One region of the Paenibacillus sp. 102 genome, then DNA from elsewhere that is predicted to be linked to it. Evidence: riboswitches for the same ligand, from Rfam matches in the RefSeq annotation. Region 1 holds a riboswitch; the other holds the start of a gene.

Region 1 (5,133 bases):
CAGTGTTTTTTATCGGCTTACAAGATAAATCGTATTCGATTTTTATTAAAAAGAATATAGAGTATAATAACGCGCCAAAAGATGAAAATGCCATGTATACACAAGGTTTTGCAAATATCGGAAGTGGCGAGGGACAACAATGGGGAATCGGTTTAACGAACGGTGGTAATGCAGACGGAAGTATTCATAATATGTATATCGTAGTATTTCAAACAATTGCAGATTATTTGAATAGATAATGAGGAGCCTTTGTAGAGGGCTTCTTATTTTTTCTTTTTAAACAAACGTTTGATTAAGAGGTATGTTTGGTATGAATGGGTCTATGTTTTTCAAAGATTGATGTAGAAAATATGAAATTAAACAAACGTTTGTTTAACATATATGTTCGGGTCCGTATGAGGAAAAATATATATTTATTTTTTTCTTTTAAATAGCGGAAAAACAAGAGAAAATTGCAGGATTATTAAAAATTATCACGAAATAAGTTAAAGTTTAGCGAATAATCGTTTGAAATAATAAAACGTTTTCTATATGATAAAGATAAAGGTTAGCAAAAAAGTAGGTGAATTTATGACAGTAACATTTTATTCATATCCAAAGTGTGGCACATGTCAAAAAGCGAAAAAATGGTTTGAGGCAAACGATGTAGCATATGAAATGATTCATATTGTTGAAAATCCACCGTCAAAAGAAGATTTGCGTAATTTACATGCAAAAAGTGAATTGCCATTAAAAAAATTCTTTAATACAAGTGGAATGCGTTACCGTGAACTTGGCTTAAAAGATAAGTTAAAGGAAGCAAGTGAGGACGAAATGTTCGAGCTTTTAGCGTCTGATGGCATGTTGATTAAACGTCCAATCGTAACAGATGGTACGAATGTAACACTTGGTTTTAACGAAGAGCAGTTTGAAAGTGTGTGGAAAAAGTACCAATAAGGTATTTTTACATAATTAATACATTCACTGGAGGTACAGTCATGAGCATTCCAAATCATTTACGTTACTCTGAAGAACACGAATGGGTAAAAACTGAAGGCAACCAAGTTGTTATCGGTATTACTCATTTTGCACAAAGCGAGTTAGGCGATATCGTATTCGTTGAACTTCCTGAAGTAGGTGCAACACTTGAAGCTGACGAGCCATTCGGAAGCGTAGAATCTGTTAAAACAGTTTCTGAATTATACGCACCTGTAAGTGGTAAAGTTGTAGCAGTAAACGAAGAATTAAGTGACCAACCAGAACTTGTTAACGAATCTCCATACGAAGGTGCATGGATGGTTAAAGTTGAACTTTCTGATGAAAGCCAATTAGAAGGGTTATTATCTGCAGAAAAATACGCAGAAATGACAAACCAAGACTAATTCTAGTCACCAAAAAGGACAGCCTGTGTGCTGTCCTTTTTATTTTGGCTGAAGTGAACAGGAAAATGTCTCTCCGTCAGAAGCTCCATCCCCCTTACATTCTGAACGAGCCGCTTGCGCTTTTCTTTGTCTAGCTTTGCCTCCTAGCCCCTCATGTCTAAGAACCTTCCGCATGAGAAGACAAAAAGCGTCTTCTATGCGAAAGAACCTTAGCCAACGGGGCTAAACAGCCGCCTCTGCTTTTCTTTGCAAAAATAAACAGGAAACAACATGAAAATATCGAATATACTATATACTAAAGTAAGGGTGTTTTATAGTATATGGTGATCGGGTGATGACATATGGTCTATGTAGAGAAAGTCATTATTGTCGAAGGGAAATCAGATAGAAGAAAGATTGAATCTATTATTCGCGAACCAGTGGAAATTGTTTGTACAAATGGTACAATTGGTTTGTCGAAAATGGATGAACTCATTGATCAGTTTTTTGATAAAGAAGTGTATGTGCTAGTGGATGCTGATGCTGCAGGTGAAAAGCTTCGAAAACAATTTCGAAAAGAATTCCCGCAAGCCGAGCATATTTACATTGACCGTTCGTATCGTGAAGTAGCAACTGCTCCTTCGAATCATTTAGCGAACGTATTATGGGGAGCTGACATTGACGTTTATACAGAATATTTACGGTAAGGAATGATAGAAGTGATTGACTGGACAGGTGCTGAAGCTACAGTTCTAATAGCAGACAAAGAAAAAACAGTGTTATATGTATATACACCGATGTGCGGAACATGCCAATTAGCAAAGAAGATGTTAACGGTGGTAGAAGCGACTATATCTGAATTAGAAATAGGAATGCTAGATTTAAATTATGCGCCACATTTGGCACGAGAATATGCGATAGAAAGTGTACCTTGTTTACTTGTATTTGAAAGTGGGACACTTACGAAGAAAATATATGCTTTTCATTCGGTTGAATATTTATATACAGAATTACAGTAGGCGGCAAATTTTTTGTCGCCTCGACATATTTCTCGGGAAATGTGTCAGTGGCAGAGAAGTGATACGGTATTTGTCGAGAGAAAGTAACAGGATTGCTGTTTGAAAAGATGGAATGGTATTAGTAGAGAGTGATATGAAGGATGTGATTAGAATGGGATTATATTTGTTGCTTCAATCATTTGTAACGTATGCTAATAGCCAATACCATCTAGAACCGCTTCTTCGGCAAGGAGAAAAAACGATTAATTTTCGTTTGGGGGATGAGAGTTGCTCACTTCAAATTTCAAGAGAGTATATACAGCTTTTGAAGGAAGCAAGGGGATCAGAACGAATTGTTTGCTTTCAAGAGGATGATTTACGGCGATTAGTTACTGGAAATGTTCGGTTACAAACGCTCATAAATAATGGACATGTACATTATTCAGGAACATATCGTACGATGTTATTATTAGAATCGGTATTTCATATATGTAAGCCGATGCCAGTAGGCGCTTAATATTCTGAAGGTTCGTTTTTTGAGAATTTTTTTGTTGACATAGTGGATGTATATTGATACAATTCAAGTCATAAAATATAGACAATTTCATAAATTTCAAATCAGACGAAAATTTAATCTGATTTCTCTTATCAAGAGAGGTGGAGGGACTGAGCCCTGTGAAACCCGGCAACCGTCAACTAGTATGTTGAAATGGTGCCAATTCCTGCAAAGCAAATGCTTTGAGAGATGAGAGGAAGGGGTAATGTTGATATATGCATATAAACCTTTCTGCTCATTCTAAAAGCAGAAAGGTTTTTTTGTTGTTTGAATGAGGAGGACATTCGAATAATAAGAGGAGTTAATAAGAAATGTAGCTATAGCGACAGTTAGATTTAAGCAATTCTCACATCAAAAATAAAAAATTGTGGGAGTAAATTTAACGAGCTGCTTGCGCTTTTTATGAAATCCAGCTTCAGCGGCAAGCTCTTCGCGTCTAAGAACCTCCCGCACAGCACCTTTTGTGTGAGAGAACCTTAGCCGATCAGAGCTAAACGAGCCGCTTACGCTTTTTAAACAAAAAAGGGGTGAACATCATGATCTTATTAGAAAATGTAAAGAAAATATATAAATCAAAAAGCGGTGATGTCACTGCTGTAGATGATGCCAATTTGAAAATAGAAAAAGGCGAGATTTTTGGTGTTATCGGATATAGTGGCGCTGGTAAAAGTTCTTTAATTAGATTATTTAATCAATTAGAGAAACCAACTTCTGGACAGATTACGATAGCGAATCGTGTTATTTCAGCAATTACTGGAAATGAACTTCGAAAGGCAAGACAAGAAATTGGAATGATTTTTCAGCACTTTAATTTACTTTGGTCACGAACTGTGCGCGAAAATATTGCTTTTCCACTAGAGATTGCAGGGGTAGAGAAAGCGCAGCGAAAAAATCGTGTGGATGAATTAATCCGTCTTGTTGGATTAGAAGGAAGAGGAGATGCCTATCCATCTCAGTTAAGTGGTGGGCAAAAACAGCGCGTTGGGATTGCGAGAGCATTAGCGAATAATCCAAAAGTATTACTTTGTGATGAAGCAACATCAGCACTTGATCCAGAAACGACAGATCAAATTTTAGATTTACTATTAGATATTAATAAGCGCCTTGGTTTAACAATTGTACTCATTACACATGAAATGCATGTAATTCGCAAGATTTGTAATCGCGTTGCAGTAATGGAAAAAGGAAAAATTGTAGAAAGCGGTCCTGTACTAAATGTATTCCGTAACCCACAGCAGGAAATTACAAAGAGATTTGTACAGCAGTTAACGGATTCTGAAGATACAAATGAAACGATTGAGAGCTTATTAGAAAAATATCCAGATGGAAAAGTTATTCGTTTACAGTTTATTGGTGATTCTGTAGAGCGTCCGGTGCTTCAAAGATTAATGAGACGCGAGGATATTGAAGTGAGTGTTTTGCAAGGCAATATCGCTCAAACAAACAATGGATCTTACGGGAACTTAGTTGTTCACTTAAATGGTTCAGAAGCAGCAATCCAGCAAGCGATAGCAGGAATTCATCAAGAGCAAGTAGAGCTGGAGGTGATTGCACATGGATAAATTACTCACAAACGTGGATTGGAATCAAATGTTAGAAGCAACAGGTGAAACATTATATATGACAGCAATCGCAGCGCTTGCCACATTTATTTTCGGTCTTATTTTAGGATTATTACTCTTTATGACATCTAAAGATAACTTGTGGGAAAACAAAGCGATTCACACTGTAATTGGAGCATTTGTAAATATTTTTCGTTCCATTCCATTTATCATTTTAATTATTTTATTAATTCCATTTTCGAAGCTTTTGCTTGGAACTATGCTTGGGGCAAGTGCAGCATTGCCAGCTTTAATTATTGGGGCAGCACCATTTTATGCAAGAATGGTTGAAATCGCACTTCGCGAGATTGATAAAGGTGTGATTGAAGCTTCAAAAGCAATGGGAGCAAAAACGAGCACGATTATTTGGAAAGTATTGATTCCAGAATCATTGCCAGCACTTGTATCTGGTATTACAGTAACGACAATTGCGCTTGTAGGATATACAGCAATGGCTGGTGTTGTCGGTGCTGGAGGTCTTGGAACACTTGCTTATTTAGATGGATTTCAGCGCGGACATAACGATGTGACATTCGTTGCGACGATTTGTGTATTACTCGTTGTTTTCTTGATTCAGTTTATTGGAGATCTTGTTACAGCTCGAATTGATAAACGATAAATAAAAGGGGAAGGGTGTT
Region 2 (5,133 bases), on a different contig from region 1:
CAATTGCCGATCCCGTAATAGCTGCATAAAACGGAAATTTATTTCTTAAATTCACACCAAACATTGCTGGTTCTGTAATACCGAAGTACGCTGAAATAGCTGATGTTGATGCCATACTTTTATCATTTTGATTTTTTGAAATCCAAAACATTGCCAGCGCTGCGCTACCTTGCGCGATATTAGAAAGTGCAATCATTGGCCAAATGAATGTGCCGCCATTTTGCGCGATTAACTGTAAATCAATCGCAATAAACATATGATGCATACCTGTAATTACGAGTGGTGCATATAATGCGCCAAATAATACTGCGCCAAGTGCAGGAACTGTTTCATATACACCAACTAAACCAGCTGTTAATAAATCACCAATATGACGTGTAACTGGACCGATAACTCCTAACGCTAATACACCAGTCACAACGACTGTTGTAATCGGTACGACTAATAATTGAATTGCATTTGGCACACGTTTCTTAAGGAAAATTTCAACTTTACTTAATACAAATGCTGCTGCTAAAATCGGTAAAATTTGTCCTTGGTATCCTACTTTTTCAATTTGGAACAATCCTAAAATATTAAAGTACTCAATTTTTTGTCCATCTAGTCCTGCCGATGCTTTTCCATAATTCCATGCATTTAATAAATCAGGATGTACAAGCATTAACCCCATTACAATCCCGAGTATTGGACTGCCGCCGAAACGTTTTGTCGCAGACCAACCAACAAGTGCTGGTAAGAATACAAATGCGGTATTTGCCATCATATTAATTAAATCCCATAGCCCGCCTAAGTTTGGATATACTTCTAATAAATTCTTCCCTTCAAAAAATAAATCTTTCGCTCCTAATAAATTATTAATCCCCATAAGTAAACCGGCTGTAACAATTGCTGGTAAAATCGGCATAAATACATCAGAAAATACCTTTACAAATTTTTGCATCGGATTTAATTTTTGATTTCCCGAATCCTTCACATCCGCTACTGTCGATTCCTTCATATCTGCAAGCGTTATCAATTCTGCATATACTCGATCTACATCTCCTGGACCAATAACAATTTGAAATATACCAGCGTTATGAAACGCTCCTTTTACTAATGAAACCGCTTGTAATTTATCGTTATCTATTTTACTTTCATCCTTTAAAGCGATACGAAGCCTTGTTACACAATGTGCTGCTTGTTCAATATTTTCTTTACCACCAATATAATTCAGCACTTCTTGTGCTGTTTGACGATAATCTTTCCCCATATCCCGTCCCTCTTTTCTTTTTTTGATACCGTTTACAATTACATATTAACTCGTATATATAAGTTAGTCAACACTCGTATGTACGAGTTTGTATTATTTTTTATCGAAATACACAAAAAGAGATGAAACATCTATCGTTTCATCTCTTTATTTTCTCCGCGCCACATCTGAAAAATGAAAAATATCAAGTCGGTGGCGTGATTCTGTATATTCAAACTGACTACCATCATAAAGATGAGTAAAGTTTTTCACAACAACAACATAATCTGTTCCATTTAAATCTAAATACTTCCGATCATCATCTGTGCAAGGTTGCACTTCGATAACGCGATGTGAATAACTAATATGTAATTCTAATACTTTCTCAATGTATTTATAAATCGACTTCTCAGCAATGTCTTTTGTTAATTCAGGGATATATTCAGATACAAAATAGTTTACATCTAAAATTACATTTTCCCCATCAATATTTCGAACACGTTTAATATGATCTACCTGCGTTTTCGCCTTCACATTTAATAATTTTGCTATTTCTTTCGGTGCTGACAATTGCTCCATCTCTACCACATTTGTTATACATTGACGCCCTAATCGTTCATTCTCCTCTTGAAAACTCACAATACCACCAAAATTAAATTCAATGTTTTTTCGTTTTAAAACGAAAACGCCTTTACCATGAATTTTCTGTACATATCCACGTTCCTGTAATAAATCAACAGCTTTTCTTACCGTCCCACGGCTCGCTTCATACTGCTTCATCAATTCTGTTTCAGATGGAATTTTACATCCCTCTGTTAACTTACGATTATCAATGGAATCACTTATCTCCGTATAAATCTGCTCATACTTACTCATCATTTTGAATATCCCCTTGTCACCTTCTATTTCTACTTGTATTATAGCATGACAGAAAATTAGTTTTTCCTCTTGATTATTTTACACATTAACCCTATAATATTTACATATTTCACAAAAATCATAATTTATAAACTCTTATCAAGAGAGGTGGAGGGATCGGCCCTATGAAACCTCGGCAACCCCTATTTTATTTAGGTAGGTGCCAATTCCTTTAGAATCTAAATTCTAAAAGATAAGAAGAAGCGATATTGTATATTTCAAAGCCTTCTTCTTGTAAAGTAGGCTTTTTTATTATTTTCATACTTTTACTCCTTATCAAGAGAGGTGGAGGGACCGGCCCTACGAAACCTCGGCAACCCCTATTTTATTAGGAAGGTGCTAATTCCTGCGTTTAAAGGCGACAGATAAGGTGATGATTTTCTAATCAAAGTAATCATCCCTTTCTTCGCATAGAAAGGGGTGATTTTTTTATTACTACACACTAAATTACAACTAGGGAGGAGACGAAGTTATTTGGATATTTTCCACGAACAGTTTATTTACCCAAAACTTTCAGATACAACATTTAAAGAAATTTTAGAAAAGGTTTCCACCGACTTACTTATGAAGGGATTTGTAAAAGAAAGCTTCTCACAAGCTGTGCTAGAACGAGAAATGCATCATCCAACAGGTCTTCCTACTGAAAAAATTGGGGTAGCCATCCCTCATACAGATCCTTCACATATTACACAATCTGTCATCAGTGTAATTACATTAGAAACACCTATCCCTTTTACTCTTATGGGGAGTTTGGAAAAAGAAACAACAAATGTGCAAGTTCTTTTCTTACTTGCGCTACAAGATGGTAGGCAACACATTCAAATACTTAAAGAAATTATGAAACTTATTCAACATCCACAGCTGCTGCAACAACTAGCTACTGCGTCTACAAAATCAGAGATTATAGAATCTATTTCTACTCTTACTATTTAAGGAGGAAAAAACATGAGAATATTTCACATTTTAACAGTTTGCGGTTCAGGGACAGTAAGCTCAACTATGGTTTCAGAAAAGCTAAAAGAGGCTTTAAGTGAGGATCATATTACAATTACAACAACTGAGGTAAAACCTACACAAGTCGAACAATTTTTAGAAGAAAGACAATATGATTTTATTGCTTATACTACACCTATCCCTCAAGGTCTCTCTATTCCAGCGATTAATGCTGTTGGATTTTTAACTGGTTTTGATGAAGAAAGTTTTTTAGAAGAAGTAAAACAAGTTATTCATAACATTTTAAAACAAGAAGACATTATAAATTCATAAGACGGGTGGATTGATACAAATGGAACTAGAATTTCTTAAGAAGATTTTTGATACATTTGGCGCATCCGTTTTTGTGCCAATTGTTATTTTTATAATCGCGATCGCTTTAAAGGTAAATCGTAAAAAAGCTTTTTATTCTGCTTTATATGCAGGTATTGGCTTACAAGGATTCACTCTTTTACTAAATGCTTATATCCCTATTATTATGCCTGTTGTTCAAAATATGGTGAAAAGTACAGGAGTCAGCCTCCCTGTATTTGATATCGGATGGCAAGCTAGCTCAATTGTTGCCTATTCTACGGAAGTCGGGATGATCTTTGTAGGTCTCGCACTATTGCTGCAAGTTGGATTATTCCTACTTAAATGGACGAATATTTTCCAACCAGGAGATTTATGGAACAATTATTCCTATATGGTATGGGGTTCCATGATTTATTTAGTTACAAGTAATTTATGGCTAGCTTTAGCTTGCATGATTACACTTAATCTGTATAGCCTTCTTTTCGCAGAATTATTGTCCAAAAGATGGTCTACATATTTTCAATACCCGCGTTGTGCGATTTTACAGTTACATCATGTTGGGAGCATTCCCTTTGCGATTGGACTAAACAGCCTGCTAACAAAGTTCGGTGTTGGAAAAGTAAATGCTAACCCCGAAGTATTAAAGAAAAAATTAGGATTATTTGGAGAACCCATTTTTCTAGGACTATTTCTCGGTGTTTGTATCGGAATATTAGGAAATTTCCATTCTCTTCATACATTAAAAGCATGGGGACAAATTACTACTGTCGGGATCTCAACTGCCGCTATTATGACTATTTTCCCAAAGGTTTCGGGGATTTTTGCTCAAGCATTTTTACCCCTTACAGAGTCAGCGAAAAAAAATATTAACAAAGATAAAAATAAATCCCGAGATTGGTATTTAGGTGTAAATGATGCAATGGGATATGGTGAAACTGCAACATTAACAACTGGTATTTTACTCATTCCAATCATGGTTGTATTAGCATTAATTTTACCCGGAAATGAAGTCCTTCCTATTGTCGATTTAATTGCGCTCCCTTACATGGTTCAAGGAATAGTAGCGATTACAAATGGAAATATTTTTAAATCAATTCTAATTGGTGCAATTTGGTTTAGCTTAGGTCTTTATATGGCAACGTACACCGCACCTATCTTTACAGAAGTTGCACAACAAGTTGGAGTAACCATTCCGGCAGGTGTCCTTCTGATTACAAGTTTCGGAATTCTTACATCACCTGTAACAGGACTAATCTTTTTAGCATTTTTATCAAAATCTCCTTTTTGGATTGGCGGTATACTACTTCTTTATCTTGTCACATATGTATTCTTTAGAAAATACAAACCAAGTATTCAAAACTACTTAGAGCACGCCAATGATTTGCCTTTGCAAAAATCTGTGCATGGAAGACAAGTAAAAATATAATGATAGCTTCCAAATAGTAGTATAAATCTATATTGATTTTTCAATATATAAAGTGAAACTTCCATCAGTGTAGGGTCTTCATCCCCCACTGATGGTTAGTTAAACCAATCGGTCTTTTACGGGTAGTTATCCCCTACCTATCCTCCACTTGTTTTCTCCTTATGTTTTACATGGCATGGGGTAAAAAAAGGATGTGACTGCTTCTACGCATAACCGGACGCTCTCTCCCACCTAAAAAGAAAGGGATTATGCCTTTTTCAAATTTGAGTTCATA

What was found. Region 1 has a riboswitch for S-adenosylmethionine ahead of AAIE21_RS14410 (methionine ABC transporter ATP-binding protein). Riboswitches for the same ligand answer to the same signal wherever they lie in the genome.
Region 2: it holds a riboswitch for S-adenosylmethionine, as region 1 does, so the genes downstream of both, AAIE21_RS19315 (PTS sugar transporter subunit IIA) here and AAIE21_RS14410 (methionine ABC transporter ATP-binding protein) in region 1, are expected to answer to the same signal.

Annotation. Positions count from the first base shown of each region.
Region 1 is NZ_JBCGHT010000005.1:91,308-96,440, reverse strand. It holds gene AAIE21_RS14440 (hypothetical protein) at 1-239, shown strand, start outside; gene AAIE21_RS14435 (arsenate reductase family protein) at 571-936, shown strand; gene gcvH (glycine cleavage system protein GcvH) at 978-1,361, shown strand; gene AAIE21_RS14425 (toprim domain-containing protein) at 1,703-2,047, shown strand; gene AAIE21_RS14420 (thioredoxin family protein) at 2,051-2,359, shown strand; gene AAIE21_RS14415 (hypothetical protein) at 2,511-2,855, shown strand; SAM riboswitch class I at 2,981-3,090, shown strand; gene AAIE21_RS14410 (methionine ABC transporter ATP-binding protein) at 3,431-4,456, shown strand; gene AAIE21_RS14405 (methionine ABC transporter permease) at 4,449-5,114, shown strand.
Region 2 is NZ_JBCGHT010000010.1:30,877-36,009, forward strand. It holds gene treP (PTS system trehalose-specific EIIBC component) at 1-1,249, opposite strand, end outside; gene treR (trehalose operon repressor) at 1,397-2,107, opposite strand; SAM riboswitch class I at 2,240-2,346, shown strand; SAM riboswitch class I at 2,417-2,518, shown strand; gene AAIE21_RS19315 (PTS sugar transporter subunit IIA) at 2,621-3,079, shown strand; gene AAIE21_RS19320 (PTS sugar transporter subunit IIB) at 3,092-3,412, shown strand; gene AAIE21_RS19325 (PTS galactitol transporter subunit IIC) at 3,432-4,859, shown strand.